3 regions of the Streptomyces sp. NPDC096323 genome follow, and region 1 is predicted to be linked to each of the others. Evidence: riboswitches for the same ligand, from Rfam matches in the RefSeq annotation. Region 1 holds a riboswitch; each other region holds the start of a gene.
What was found. Region 1 has a riboswitch for cobalamin ahead of ABTX18_RS01720 (CbtB domain-containing protein). Riboswitches for the same ligand answer to the same signal wherever they lie in the genome.
Positions count from the first base shown of each region.

Region 2: linked by a shared signal. The riboswitch ahead of ABTX18_RS23000 (ABC transporter substrate-binding protein) and the one ahead of ABTX18_RS01720 (CbtB domain-containing protein) in region 1 are both predicted to bind cobalamin.
Region 3: linked by a shared signal. The riboswitch ahead of ABTX18_RS06745 (SCO2321 family membrane protein) and the one ahead of ABTX18_RS01720 (CbtB domain-containing protein) in region 1 are both predicted to bind cobalamin.

Region 1 covers NZ_JBEOSI010000001.1:393,503-397,989, reverse strand. Annotated here, with positions in the region: gene ABTX18_RS01730 (dihydrolipoyl dehydrogenase family protein) at 1-1,281, shown strand, start outside; gene ABTX18_RS01725 (histidine phosphatase family protein) at 1,323-1,913, opposite strand; adenosylcobalamin (AdoCbl) riboswitch at 2,038-2,131, shown strand; gene ABTX18_RS01720 (CbtB domain-containing protein) at 2,177-2,392, shown strand; gene ABTX18_RS01715 (CbtA family protein) at 2,422-3,195, shown strand; gene ABTX18_RS01710 (GNAT family N-acetyltransferase) at 3,324-3,833, opposite strand; gene ABTX18_RS01705 (tetratricopeptide repeat protein) at 3,925-4,281, opposite strand; gene ABTX18_RS01700 (pirin family protein) at 4,423-4,487, shown strand, end outside.
Region 2 covers NZ_JBEOSI010000008.1:163,355-167,841, forward strand. Annotated here, with positions in the region: gene ABTX18_RS22995 (FecCD family ABC transporter permease) at 1-443, opposite strand, end outside; gene ABTX18_RS23000 (ABC transporter substrate-binding protein) at 440-1,480, opposite strand; cobalamin riboswitch at 1,544-1,729, opposite strand; gene ABTX18_RS23005 (hypothetical protein) at 1,871-2,050, opposite strand; gene ABTX18_RS23010 (acyl-CoA dehydrogenase family protein) at 2,047-3,948, opposite strand; gene ABTX18_RS23015 (hypothetical protein) at 4,102-4,487, shown strand, end outside.
Region 3 covers NZ_JBEOSI010000002.1:612,812-617,298, forward strand. Annotated here, with positions in the region: gene ABTX18_RS06735 (energy-coupling factor transporter transmembrane component T) at 1-712, opposite strand, end outside; gene ABTX18_RS06740 (SCO2322 family protein) at 709-1,437, opposite strand; gene ABTX18_RS06745 (SCO2321 family membrane protein) at 1,434-2,693, opposite strand; cobalamin riboswitch at 2,802-2,950, opposite strand; gene ABTX18_RS06750 (bifunctional glycosyltransferase/CDP-glycerol:glycerophosphate glycerophosphotransferase) at 2,966-4,487, opposite strand, start outside.

The DNA.
Region 1 (4,487 bases):
AGCAAGGCCCTGCTGCGCCCGGTCGTCGCCCGGGCCGACGCCCGCCGCGTCCCTGGCCTCGCCGCCGCGGTCCAGGGCCCGCTCGACACCGCCGCCGTGCTCGCGCACCGCGATACGTACGCCTCGCACTGGAAGGACGACGGCCAGGTCGCCTGGCTGGAGGGGATCGGAGCCGACATCTTCCGCGGCAAGGGCCGGCTGACGGGCCCGAAGGCCGTCACCGTCACCGCGCCCGACGGTACGGAACACCGGCTCACGGCCCGCCATGCGGTGGCCGTGTGCACGGGCAGCCGGGCCGTCGTCCCCGATCTGCCGGGCATCGACGGCGCGCGGCCCTGGACCAGCCGCGAGGCGACGAGCGCCAAGGAGGTGCCCGGACGTCTCGTCGTGGTCGGCGGGGGAGTGGTCGGCGTGGAGATGGCCACGGTGTGGGGCGCCCTGGGCGCCCAGATCACCATGCTGGTCCGCGGCAAGGGGCTGCTGCCCCGCATGGAGCCCTTCGCCGGTGAGCTGGTCGCCGAAGCGCTGACCGAGGCGGGAGCCGACATCCGTACGGGTGTCTCGGCCACCTCCGTCGAGCGCCCCGCGCCGGGCGGACCGGTCACCGTCGGACTCGACAACGGCGAACGGATCGAGGCCGACGAGATCCTCTTCGCCACCGGCCGCGCCCCGCGCACCGACGACCTGGGCCTGGAGACGGTCGGCCTGAAGCCCGGGTCCTGGCTCACCGTCGACGACAGCTGCCAGGTCGAGGGCGTCCCGTGGCTCTACGCGGTCGGTGATGTGAACCACCGGGCGCTCCTGACGCACCAGGGCAAATACCAGGCCCGCATCGCGGGCGCGGCGATCGCCGCACGTGCCCTAGGCGTGCCGCTGCTGGAAACGGACCGCTGGGGCGCCCACGCGGCCACCGCCGACCACGCGGCCGTCCCGCAGGTCGTCTTCACCGACCCGGAGGCGGCCTCGGTCGGCCTCACCCTCGCCGAGGCGGAACAGGCCGGCCACCGGGTCAGGGCCGTCGACCACGACCTCGCCGCCGTCGCCGGCTCCGGCCTGTACGCGGACGGCTACCGGGGCCGGGCCCGCATGATCGTCGACCTGGACCGGGAGATCCTGCTGGGGGTCACGTTCGTCGGCCCCGGCATCGGCGAGCTCCTGCATTCGGCGACGATCGCGGTCGCCGGCGAGGTCCCCCTCGACCGCCTGTGGCACGCGGTTCCCGCGTACCCGACGATCAGCGAGATCTGGCTGCGGCTGTTGGAGACGTACCGGGGGAATTAGGCTCTGACCGGCCGGACAGGCCCTGGGCTTTCCCGCTCGGCTCAACGCCCCGGCCCGGGCGCGAGCGGACGCCCGCAGCGCAGGTTCCACCGCCCCGCCCGGCCGCTGAGGTCCGTCAGCGCCAGCGGGGCGACGTCGATCCGCCAGAACGCCTGCGGCGGAAGCTCCAGGGCGCGGACGACCGCTGCCCTGACCACCGCAGGCTCCACCACCGCCAGCACCCGCCGGGGACTGTCGCCGTCCAGGTCCAGGGAGTCGAGCCACGCCCCCACCCGGGCGCATAGATCCAGCAGGGACTCGCCGCCGTGCGGGGCTGCGGCGGGATCCGCGAGCCAGGCGGCCACATCTTCCGGTTCGCTCGCGCTCACCTCGTCCAGCCGTGCACCGGACCAGCGGCCCAACTCCCAGTCGTGCGTGGCGGGTTCGACAACGGAACGCACGCCCAGGGCGTCGGCGGTCCGGGTGCAGCGGCGGGACGGGCCATGCACCGTCCGGTCCGCGGCGGGCAACGTGCCCGCGGCGGCACGGGCACGCCGGAGCCCGGAGTCGTCCAGGGGCGCGTCACCCGCGAACCGGGCCTCGCGCAGCGCGGCGTTCATCGCCGGTGAGACCAACATCACCCGTACCGCCATACCCGTTCTCCACTCCCTGAACTGTGGCCACTTGGCCAAGCACACCACGGCATCCGGGGGCCATCGAACCGCCCCCGGGCACCATGGCGGCTCTCGCGCCCAGGCGGTATGGTCGCGACGACATGACGAAGGTGTGACGGAAGCCCGGTGAGAATCCGGCACGGTCGCGCCACTGTGAACCCGTACCTGTGCGGGAAGTCAGACCCAGCACCTTCGTCTCAGGCACCACGATCGGGACGCGTGTTCCCTCAGGAGGTTCTGCCATGGCACAGACTGCTGCCCCCGCTGCCGTCACACCCGCCATCACCCCCATCTCGCTGAAGTCCCTTGCCCCTTGGGCGGTCTTCTTCGGCGTCCTCATGCTGATCCTGCTGTACTTCGTCGGCGCCGAGCAGGGCGCCACCGCGCTCATTTCGGGCGAAGGCGTGCACGAGTGGGTCCACGACGGCCGCCACCTCCTCGGTTTCCCCTGCCACTGATCCATCCGGCTCGTCCAGGGGAATCCCTCATGAACTCCATATCCGTCAGAGCCCTGCTGGTCCGCGGCATGCTGGCCGGCCTCGTCGCGGGCGCGTTCGCGCTGCTGGTCGCCTACTTCCTCGGCGAGTCCCGGGTCGACGCGGCCATCGCCCTCGAAGAGACGCACAGTCATGACCACGGCGGCGGCGAGGAACTCGTCAGTCGCACCCTGCAGTCCACGGGCGGCCTCGCCACCGGGGTACTCGTCTTCGGCGTCGCCGTCGGCGGCATCGCCGCACTCGTCTTCTGCTACGCCCTCGGCCGGATCGGCCGCTTCGGCCCCAGGGCCACGGCCGCGCTGATCGCGGGAGCGGCCCTGCTGACCGTGTACATCGTGCCGTTCCTGAAGTACCCGCCGAATCCGCCCGCGGTCGGCAACCCGGACACCATCGGGCGGCGCACCGCACTGTTCTTCCTGATGGTCGCGCTCAGCGTCCTGCTGGCCGTGGCCGCCGTCATCCTCGGCAGGCGGCTGGCTCCACGTCTGGGCAACTGGAACGCCACGATCGCCGCGGCCGCCGGCTATGTGCTCGTGACCGGCCTCGCCTACGCCTTCCTGCCCTCGTTCAACGAGGTCGGGCACGACTTCCCGGCCACACTGCTCTGGCAGTTCAGGCTGGCCACGCTCGCGGTGCAGATCACGCTGTGGACCACCTTCGGGCTGGTCTTCGGCTACCTCACCGAACGGCTGCTGGCGCCGAAGCCGGATGCGGTGACGGCCAAGGACGGCAAGACGAACCGGCCGGCCACTGTCGCGGGCTGAGTCCGGGAGCAACCAGACGACCCGCGACGGCGGGACGTAGGCGGCAGAGGCGTGCATACGGCGCCGGCGCCACGCGCAGAGCCCGCCGGGGGAGATCCCGGCGGGCTCCGCCGCGTAAGGAAGCCGGCTCACTCCTGCCCGGCGGGCCCGTCCCAGTCGATGCGGTAGTGCTTCAGCCGCGCGTCCTCCTTGACGAGGCGCATGCCCGCCGCGGACATGACGCGCTGCGAGCCGATGTTGTCGAGATCGGTGTCTCCGTGCACGCATGCGACGCCCTGGGCACGGGCGAACGTCAGCAGCGCGCGAAGCGCCTCGGAGGCGTACCCCATGCCGCGCATCGACGGCACGAGCCCGTAGCCGATCGTGACGTGCCCCTGCTCGTCGGGCGCCCCGTGAAACCCGGCACCGCCGATCACCAGCCCGTTCTCGCGGAGCCGTATCCCGTAGGGAACGTACGGACTCGGGTCGCCGGTCTCCGTGCACGTGTCCAGGAACCGCTTAGCCGCCCCCATCTCGCCGGGCCACGGGTACCCCGGAGCCCAGCGCACGCCCTCCCCCGGCCGGCCCGCCGCCACCTGCTCGGCATCGGCGACGGTCATCGGACGGAGGAGCAGGCGGGGTGTGACGAGGTCATCCATGCCCCAGGAAGTACCACGCGCCCCGGCCGGGCCGCACCGGAATATCGGGCCGGCCGGGGCGAAGGACTGCGGCGCCCGGCGGGTGCGGCGGTCAGGCGCCGCCGGCCGGGACGAAGTCCCCGGACAGAGCGGACGCCAGCCGCAGCTGCGTGTCCGCTTCGGCCTGGCGGTCCTGACGCTCCAGCGTGCGGCCGAGCATCAGCCGTGCGTACTGCTCGACCGGGTCGCGCTCCAGCACCGCGCGCAGCTCCGTCTCGGCGCGGACGAGCCGTGCCGAGTGGTAGTAGGCCCGCGCCAGCAGCAACCGTGGCGCGACCTGCTCCGGCACCTCCTCGACGAGGCCACCCAGAACCCGGGCCGCGATCGTGTACTCCTTCGCATCGAAGAAGAACTGCGCGCGGTCCCAGCGCTCGGCTGCGGTACCGAACTCGTAGTAGGTGTCGCTCATGTGACCTCCTCGGTCGGGGGTACCGCCGGGTCCTTCCCGTACGATCCACCCGCGTCAACACCCAGAGATGGTTTAACATTCCACTAAATATTCGGCGTGGGTGTCGCCCGCCCGGAGTCGCACGGGAATAGGTTGACCGCCATGAGCAATCTCGATCGCCAGGCCGCACTCTCCGTCTGCGGAGGGCGGGGTTTCGTCGTCGCCGA
Region 2 (4,487 bases), on a different contig from region 1:
CCGGCCGGCAGGGAGACCGCTCCCCCGCCGACGCCGAGGACGACGACCGCGACCGCACCGGTCGACGCCCCGGAGGAGACCCCGAGGACGAACGGGTCGGCGAGCGGGTTGCGCAGCAGCGACTGCATGACGGTGCCGCAGACCGCGAGCCCCGCACCGCAGACGGCTGCGAGCAGGGTGCGCGGCATGCGCAGGTTCCAGATGATGCCGTCGCGGATCGGGCTCAGCCGCGACTCACCGGCGCCGAGGTGGGAGGCGACCGCGGACCAGACGTCGGCGACCGAGATCCGGGCCGGTCCGATGGTGACGGCGACCGCGACGGACAGGGCGAGCAGCAGGAGCCCGCCGGTCCACAGGAGCCCGTCGCGGACACCCGGCCGGCCGGGGCGGGCGCCCGCGCCCGCGTCCTCGCGCGGTGCGACGGCCTGTTCGGTGTCCGTCACCGGGCGAGCCCGAAGCTGCGCAGAGCGGCGGCGACACGCTCCACGCCCTCGACGGTCCGGATGGTGGGGTTCATGGCCTGGCCGCTGAGCAGCACGTAGCGCTTGTGCCGGACGGCGTTCATGTTCTTCGTGACGGGGTCGGACTCCAGGAAGGCGATCTTCTTCGCGGCGCTCTCGGCGGTCTGCGACTTGCGGGTCAGATCGCCGATGACCAGCACGTCCGGGTCGCGGTCGGCGACGGTCTCCCAGCTGATCTGCGGCCATTCCTCGTGGGTGTCGGCGAAGGCGTTCTCCGCGCCGAGTTCCCGGGTGATGATGCCGGGCGCACCGCAGCAGCCGGCCAGGTACGGGGACTCGGAGTTGGCGAACCAGTACATGAGGGACGTTCCGGAGGCGTCGATGCCGTCCGTGGCCTCGCGTACGCGGGCGCGCAGCCCGGCGACGAGCTTCTCGCCACGCCCGGGAACGCCGAACACCCGGGCCAGGTCGCGCACTTCGGCGTAGACGCTGTCCATGGTCAGGGGGCCGCTGCGGACGCCGTCGCCGTCCTTGCTGTTGTCCTTGGCGGTGCAGTCGGCGGGCGAGACGTAGGTGGGGACACCGAGCTTCTCGAACTGCTCGCGCGGAGCGACCCCGCCCTTGGCGAGGGTCGACTCGAAGGAGGCGCTGACGAAGTCGGGTTCCTGGTCCAGGACCTTCTCCGACGAGGGGCGGTTGTCGGAGATCCTCGGCACGCCGGCGTTGGCCTTCTCCAGGCCTCCCAGCACCGGGTCGGTCCAGGTGGCCGTGGCGGCGAGCCGGTCGGCCAGGCCGAGCGAGAGCAGGATCTCGGTCGATCCCTGGTCGACCGGAACGGCGCGCTCCGGCGGCGCGTCCACGGTGACGGTCCGTCCGCAGTTCTTCAGGGTGACCGGATAGCCGTCGGTCCCCGGGGACTTGGCGGCGGTGCTGTCCTTGCCGCCGCCGCAGGCCGTCAGCAGGATCAGGGCAGCGGTGAGCAGGGCGGCGGAGCGGGCGGGGCCGGCTATGGGCGGCACGGAGTACCTCGGCGTCTCTGGGCCCATGCGCGGGGCCCGCTGTACGGAGTTCCGCCGCCCGGTGCCGGGCAGCGGGTGCCAGCAGGTCTTCGGACTCGGGTTCATGCGGACGGGACGCCTTCCCGGGAAACGTCGCTCTCCCAGTGGCCGTGGCCCCGCCCGTCCCCCTCACCGCTGCGCGTCAGTTCCGGATTCGCACCGGATTCCCTGACCCCTACGTGGAGTTCGACTGGCTCCGGCACGCTACCACGAGCCTCTGCGCAGCTCAGCGGCAGTGCGCCGGTGGTACGGGCGGTGGGCGGCCGGGCGTGTGGCGGCCGAGGCGTGTGGCGGCCGGGGCGGGGTCGCGCACCGCCCCGGCGCCGGAGCAACCGGTCGGCGTCTCGCCGGTCACCCCTTGCGGCGAACCGATTCGCCACCCTGGATGCGCGGCGGCCGCTCGCACCACCGTGAGAGCACGGAGGCGGTCCCCCAGAAGGCCAGCAGGACGATCCGGACGCCCAGCCGGCCGGCCGCGTCCGCCGCCCGGTGCCGGAACACGGCGGCTCCGCGCCGCGGTGTGCCGGTCATCGCGCGCCCCCGGAGGGTTCCCGGGCCGCGGTGGTGTGCCAGGAGGCACCCGGGTCGTCGTACGCGTCGGTGTAGTCGGCTCCGGCGATGGGCCAGTCCGCGAGCAGCTCCGGGGGCAGCGCGAAGGAGTCGGCCAGTTCCGGGAGGTGGCCGCTCACGGCGGCGACGAGCTGCTCGGTGGCATCGGTCAGCGCGTCGACCTGGCCGGCGGTCAGGTGGCCGGCGGCGAGCAGGTCCCCGCTGTTGCGCGCGACCCAGCGCAGGGCGAACAGCCGGGCCAGTTCGGCCAGCCGGTCGCGGGCCTCGCCGTCGGGCAGGGCGGCGAGCGCGTGGTCGTACGCGTGGGCTGCCTGCCGGTAGGCATGGGCCTCGACCCCCCGCAGGGCGGGCCCGGAAGCCGCGTTCCAGCGCTCCAGCGGGTCTCCGTGTGCCGCCCGCGCCATCCGCGCCGCCGCCCGGGCGAACCAGATGCCCTCCACCTGGTCCAGGAGCCCGCCGAGGAACCGCAGGTCGGCGAGGTCGCCGCTCGCGGGGCCGGGCGCCGGCTCCTCCTGCCGGGCCCGTGCCGCGTCGGCCATCAGTCCGGCGGCCGCCCGGGCGTGGATGGCCAGGTTGTCGCCCTCGGCGGTGATGGCACCCTCGATCCCGGTGACGAGTTCGGTCATCCCGTTGTTCTCCAGCAGCCCCTGGGCGCCGCACCGCTCCCGGCACTCGACGATGACGTCCCGGGCCTGCCAGGTGATCCATGCCTTGGCGATGTCGACCAGCCGCTCGGCCGTCTCCCGCTCCGCGGGCGGCCGCGCCGCGGCCTTCTCCCACCGGTCGAGTACGCGCCGGTGCAGCAGGCTCATCGCGAAGACGGTGGCCATGGCCTCGGCGAGCGGGCCGTGGTGGCTGCGGTGGGCGATGACCGGCACCGGCGGCGACGCGCGGCCCGCCGAGACGAAGCGGTGGCCTCCGTAGCGGACGGCGACGGCCAGCGTGACGCGCGCGGAGCCGGCCGCACTGGCGCTCATGCAGACCCGGCCCGTGACGACCCGTCCGATCGACGCCAGGAAGCGGCGCCTGCGGCCCTCCGTCTCGCTGCGGAACACCCCGTCGCCCCCGACCCGCCCCTGCGCGCCGCCCAGCAGCGCGCCACGGTCCACGAAGACCTGGTCGAAGGAGGTCAGGCAGTGGTCGACGGGACTGCCCATCCGTGCGGGAAGCCGCCGCACCCGGACGCCGGGCAGGGCCCGCGACGCGTCCGTGAGCGGCACCAGCAGCAGGAAGACGCCGCGGTCGGCGCCGCCGACGATCAGCCGTGCCGCGACGAGACCCGACTTGGGGCCGCCGGCCGGGCTGGTGTTGGGCATGAACTTCTGCGCGCCGGCGTGCGGGGTGTGCAGCACGAACCCGTCCCGGCCGGGGTCGTAGGTGGCGGTCGTCTCGATGGCGGCCGCGTCGTTGCCGTGCGCCACCTCCGTACAGAGGAAGGTGCCGATCCGCCGCAGCCGGAGGAAGTCCGACAGGTCACGGGGGCCGTCGGCGTCGTGGTCCAGGAGACTGCCGAGGAACAGGTTGTAGTGAACGCCCGCGACCGTGGCGAACGCCGGGTCCACCGGAGCGAGCCACTCGTGCAGGGCCGCCAGGGCGCGGGGGTCGGCGGCCGGGCGTGCGGCGCTGTCCAGCGCGTTGTTGAGCGTGCGCAGCCGTGCGTGGGCGAGGGCGAGGCGCTCGTCGGGGGTGGGGCCCGGCGGCGGCCAGAGCGGCCGGCGGAACGGCTCGGTGGCGACGAGGCGGCGCCAGAAGCCGTGTTCGCGGCGGGCGTCCGGGCCGAACAGCACGGTGCTGAGAAGGCCGGCGACTCGCCCGTTGACGGTTTCCGAGGGGTCGGTGCTGTCGAAAACGGTGTTCATAAAAGCGGGAACGACCGGGAAACGTCCAGGACACCGTTCCCAGCCAGTGTGCGTGAGTGACTCCTGGACCCACTGATGTTGTGCTGGGCGCATCGTCACCCGTATGCCGTAATCCGCCGCGCTGTACGGGCGGGCAGGACATCCCCTTGGTGCATGGAACAGCACCCCGCCCAGCGGGCCACACCGGACGAGCACGCCGAACTGGTAGCCCTGCGTGACCGGGTGGCGCGGCTGGAGGGCCGTGGCCCGGGCCGCTCCCGGCTGCGTCCGCGCTCGTTCTTCGCCGTGCTGTTGATCCTGGTGGCCGCCGTGCTCACGCCGCTGAGCCTCCTGTCGAGCTGGGCGAGCGAAGTGGCCGGGGACACGGACCGTTACGTGGGGATGATGAAGCCGCTGGCCTCCGACCCCGAAGTGCAGGCGGCGGTGACCCACCGCGTCACCGATGCCGTCATGGACCGTCTGGACATCGACGCCCTGCTGGCGGACGTCGCGCCCGCCGACCGGCCGGTGGTGGACAAGGCGCTGGGGAAGCTCGGCGG
Region 3 (4,487 bases), on a different contig from region 1:
CGTCCATCGAGGCCGCCACCGCCACCGACCGCTCCAGCGCGCCCTCCAGGACCGGCAGCCCGATCTGGAGGACGGCCCGCACCCCGCCGGCCGGCCGGCCGCGCAGCCGGCGGGCGGTGCGCAGCCGCATCACGTCGGCGACCATGTTCGGGGCGAACGTCATCGCGACGACGACGGCCACCCCGGCCTCGTACAGCGCACCGGGCAGCGACTTCAGCAGCCGGGCCGGATTGGCGAGGGAGTTCGCCGCGCCGACACAGATCAGCAGCGCGGCCAGCTTCGCCCCGTCGTACAGCGCGAACAGCAACTGCTCGGCTGTCACCCGGCCCCCGACGCGGACGCCCTTCGCCCACTCCGGCAGCGGCACCTCGGGCAGCGTGAACACGACATGCGTACCGGGAATCGGGGAGCCGAGGAAGACGGAGAAGAGCAGCCGCACGCCGATGACGAACAGCCCGATCTTGATGAACGCCCCGTAGGACCGGGCCCACGGCGCGTCCGTGCGGCGCGCGGCCACGACGTACCCCGCCACGCCGACCAGCAGCCCGAGCAGCAGCGGGTTGGTCGTCCGGGACGCGGCGGTGGCGAGCCCGAGCGCCCACAGCCACCAGGCCCCGGCGGGCAGCGCGTTGCTCCGGGAGGCGGCCGGGGCGCGCCAGGCACGGATCCGGTCCGCGGAAGCGTCCGTACGGCCGGGCGTCGCGGCGGTCATCCGCGGCGGCGGCGGGCCTGCGCGACGGCGGCGATGCCGAGGAGGAGGACGGCGGCGACCCCGACGAGGACACCGGCGGACGGCCCGCCCCCGTCCGAACCGTCCCCGCCTGCGGCGACGCCCGACGAAGTGGGCGCGGAGGCGTCGGCGGTCCTGCCGGCATCCGCGTCCCCGTTCCCCGCCACCTGTTCGCCGCAGCCGGAGGCCGGATAGCCGGAGATCGCGCAGAGCAGCGCGTCACTGCCGTAACGCAGCGGCTTGGCCACCGAGGCGAGGGCGTCCGCGCTGCTCGCGTCCTTGGGGACCCGCGCGCACGCGGTCCGCAGCGCGGGCGGCGTCGCCCCGTCCGGGGCGTCGGCGGCCGTACCGGGATCGATGACGAGCGCGACCCGCTTGGAGCCGTCCTCGGCAGGCGTGTGCGCGCAGATCCCCGCGAAGTCGGGGGAGCGGCGCGGCTTGGCCGCGTCCTGCGAGTCCGCGCTCACGGCGAACCGGAAGCCCTGCACCGAACCGTCCTCCGGCCGGACCAGGGACGGCCCCTGGGTGGCATACGCCCACCCGCTGCCGGAGCCCTCCCAGAACGACCAGTAGCGGTAGCCGGCAGCCTGGGCCGTGCCCGTACCGAGCACGGCCAGGACCGCGCCCAGGACCGCCAGCAGCACGGCGGCCCGCCCGGCGCGGCGCCTCACGGGCTGCCGGGCGGCCACGCCCTGGCGCGCACTCACAGCTGCTGGCTCTTGCGGCGGCCGCTGATCAGGAATCCGGCGCCGGCGCCGACCGCGAGGCCGATCCCGACGAACCACCAGACACCGCCGATGCCGTCCCCGTCGCCACTGTCCTTCTGCTCCTCCTCGGTGGCGCTCGCGGTCGGCTTCTTGTCGGTGGAGGGCGCGGGCCCGGTCGCGTTCAGCTGGGCGACGAGGTCGGCGCCGCCGAAGTCGTGGACGTCCGTGTCGGTGGAGTGGGCGGCCATGACGAGCTGCGCGTAGGCGGCGGGGCCGTTCTCCTTCGCCCAGGCCGCGGAGTTCTCCGCCAGCCACTTCACGGACGCGGCGGCCTTGTCCTTGTGACCGGACGCGGACAGGGCGACCACGGCGTCGGCGGTGTTGCCGAAGTCGGGCTGCGGGGTGCTGTCCTCGGCACCGGGCATCGGCGGCGAGTCGAGGTGGCCGGTCTTCGCGAGGGCCCCGGCGAGGTAGTAGGCGCCGTTCTGGGCGGCCTGCTCCGGCTTGAGCGCACTGCCCTCGGTGCAGGCGGGGTCCTTCACCGCGGCGTTGTTGCCGACGACGAGCCCCTTGCCGAGCGAGCCGAGCACGGCGGCCGCGGTGGCGTCGCCGTTGGCGACGAGCTTGCCGGCCTTGTCGGGCTGGTACGCGAACGCGCCGCCGTCCTTGCCGCCGCACGGGATGGCGAAGGTGAGCAGGGCGTCGTACGGCGTCCTGCCGGCGTCGTTCGTCACGTCCCCGAGCTTCTCGCCGGCCCGGGCGAGGGCGCCGATCACGATCGAGGTCGAGTTCGCGTCACTCGGGCCGCCGGCGGTGTAACCCCAGCCGCCGTCCTTGTTCTGTACGGACTTCAGCCACGCGACGCCGTTGCGCACGAGTTCCTCGTGCCCCCGGACCTCGTGCAGCGCCTGCACCGCGGCCGCCGTCGCATTGGTGTCGATCATGGTCTTGGCGTCACAGGGCACGGAGGGGTCCGGCCGGTACGCGGGGAACGCCCCGCTGTCGCACTGCTGCCCGATCAGCCAGTCGACGGCCTTGGCGGCGGGCGAGACGCCCACGGCCCGCTGCGAGACGAAGGCCAGCGACTGCCGCCACACCCCGTCGTACGTGGGGTCCTTCGTGCCGTAAAGGCCCGAGGGCAGGGCCACGGACGGCGAGGGGGAGGGGGACGGCGCGGCAACCGCGGCCGGGGTCGCGGCCGCACAGAGCACGGTGGCGGTGGCGGCGAGCGCGGCTGCGCTGCGGCGTACGGTCATGGCGGGCGGTGCCTCTCCTGGAGGAACCGGGCACAGGCACACACAGGCACCAGGCTCCGGCTCCGTATACCTCGACGGTTGCCGGCCACCGGGGATCCCGACGGCGCGAGCCGGTCACGCCACGCACAGGGCATTCCGGCTTCCGCCCGGTGAGGGCGGTCACGGCTGCGGGTCAGCGCCGGATTTCCACCGGCTTCCCCCTGAACGGGCATGATGACGACGCGTTCACTCTACCGGGCGCGTTCCGGGGCTCTCATTCGGCTCGGACCGCGTCAGCGCGAGGCCCCCGGTGCTGCGGCCCGGGGCGCCGAGCAGGGCGCCGGCGCCGGCGTCCGCTCGGGGAACGGGACGATCGCCGGCTCGGGGTCCTGGCCGAGGAAGAGGCGGCGTACGACGCGTTCCGCGGCGTGGCCGTCGTCGTACGGGCAGAAGCGCTCCCGGAAGGCGCTCCGCAGCGCCGTGGCCTCGGGGCCGCACCAGCGGCCGCTGCGGAAGATGTCGATGAGCTCGTCCTCCGTCGTCGCGACCGCCCCGGGGGTGTCGCCCGGCCGGCCGGAGAGGAGGTCGAACGTGACGCCGCGGACCTGGTTGTAGACCTTCCGGTCGGCCGCGTCGATGACGATGGGGCGGTCCAGGTTGGCGTAGTCGAAGGTGAGCGACGAGTAGTCCGAGATGAGCGCGTCCGCCGCCAGGCAGAGGTCCTCGACCGACGGGTGGCCGGACACGTCGATGATGCCGCTCCGCCCCGCGAGGTCGCTCAGCCGCGTGGTCCGCCCGTCGAGGGGGTGGGGCCGGACCAGCAGGACGAAGTCGTCGCCCAGGGCCTCGGCCACGCGGGCCACGTCGAAGGTGGGCGTCCAGTCCTTCCGGTAGTCGCGGTAGGTCGGCGCGTACAGCAGGGCGGTCCTGCCCTCGGGGATGCCGAGCCGCTCCCGGATGGCCGCGACGTCGTCCGCACCGGCGGTGTAGAAGCGGTCGTTGCGGGGGTAGCCCACGTCGAGGGACTCGAACCTGCCCGGGTACACGCGCGCCCACTGCTCCGTGGAGTGCTGGTTGGAGGAGAGGCTGAGGTCCCAGCGGCTCACCTGCTCCAGCAGGCGGTCGAAGCTCATGGTCCGGGCGGCGGGGTACGCCTTCAGGTCAATGCCCATGCGCTTGAGCGGGGTGCCGTGGTGCGTCTGCAGGTGGACCTGGCCCGGGCGCTTGCCGATGCCGTCCGGGAAGCCGTCGTTGCTCACGAAGTACGTGGCGCGCGCCGTGACCTCCCCATGGCGGCGCGAGCCGGGCACCACGTGGTCGACGCCTGCGGGCACCTGTCCGGCGAGCTCCTGGCGCACCACCCAGACGCCGTGCACGTGCGGTGCCAGCTCCTTGGCCTTCTCGTAGACGGCGGCCGGATTGCAGGACGGCAGCGAGTCCTCGTACGAGGTGTACACGGCGAGGTTCGGATCCAGGGCACGCCGGCGCTGGAGGGCGTGCAGATTGGCGGCCGCGTGCTTGCCGACCCTGCTGGTGGCTCCGAGGACCCTCGTCGGCGCCTTCCGCTTGACCCGGGCGGCGAACTCGGTCGTCCGATAGGCACGGAAGGACCGCTTGGCCAGGGCGCGCATGTGCACCCCGAGCGATCCGCCGGGCAGCGTGTAGCCGGCCGGGAGGTGCGCGGCGTAGAAGTCCGCGGTGCGGCCGAAGAACTCCTTGCGATCGGCGGGCCTGACCCGCTCGGGGCGCTTGAGCGTGAACAGCATGTGCTGCACGGCACGCTCGAACATCAGGGACCGGGACCAGGCCAGTTCG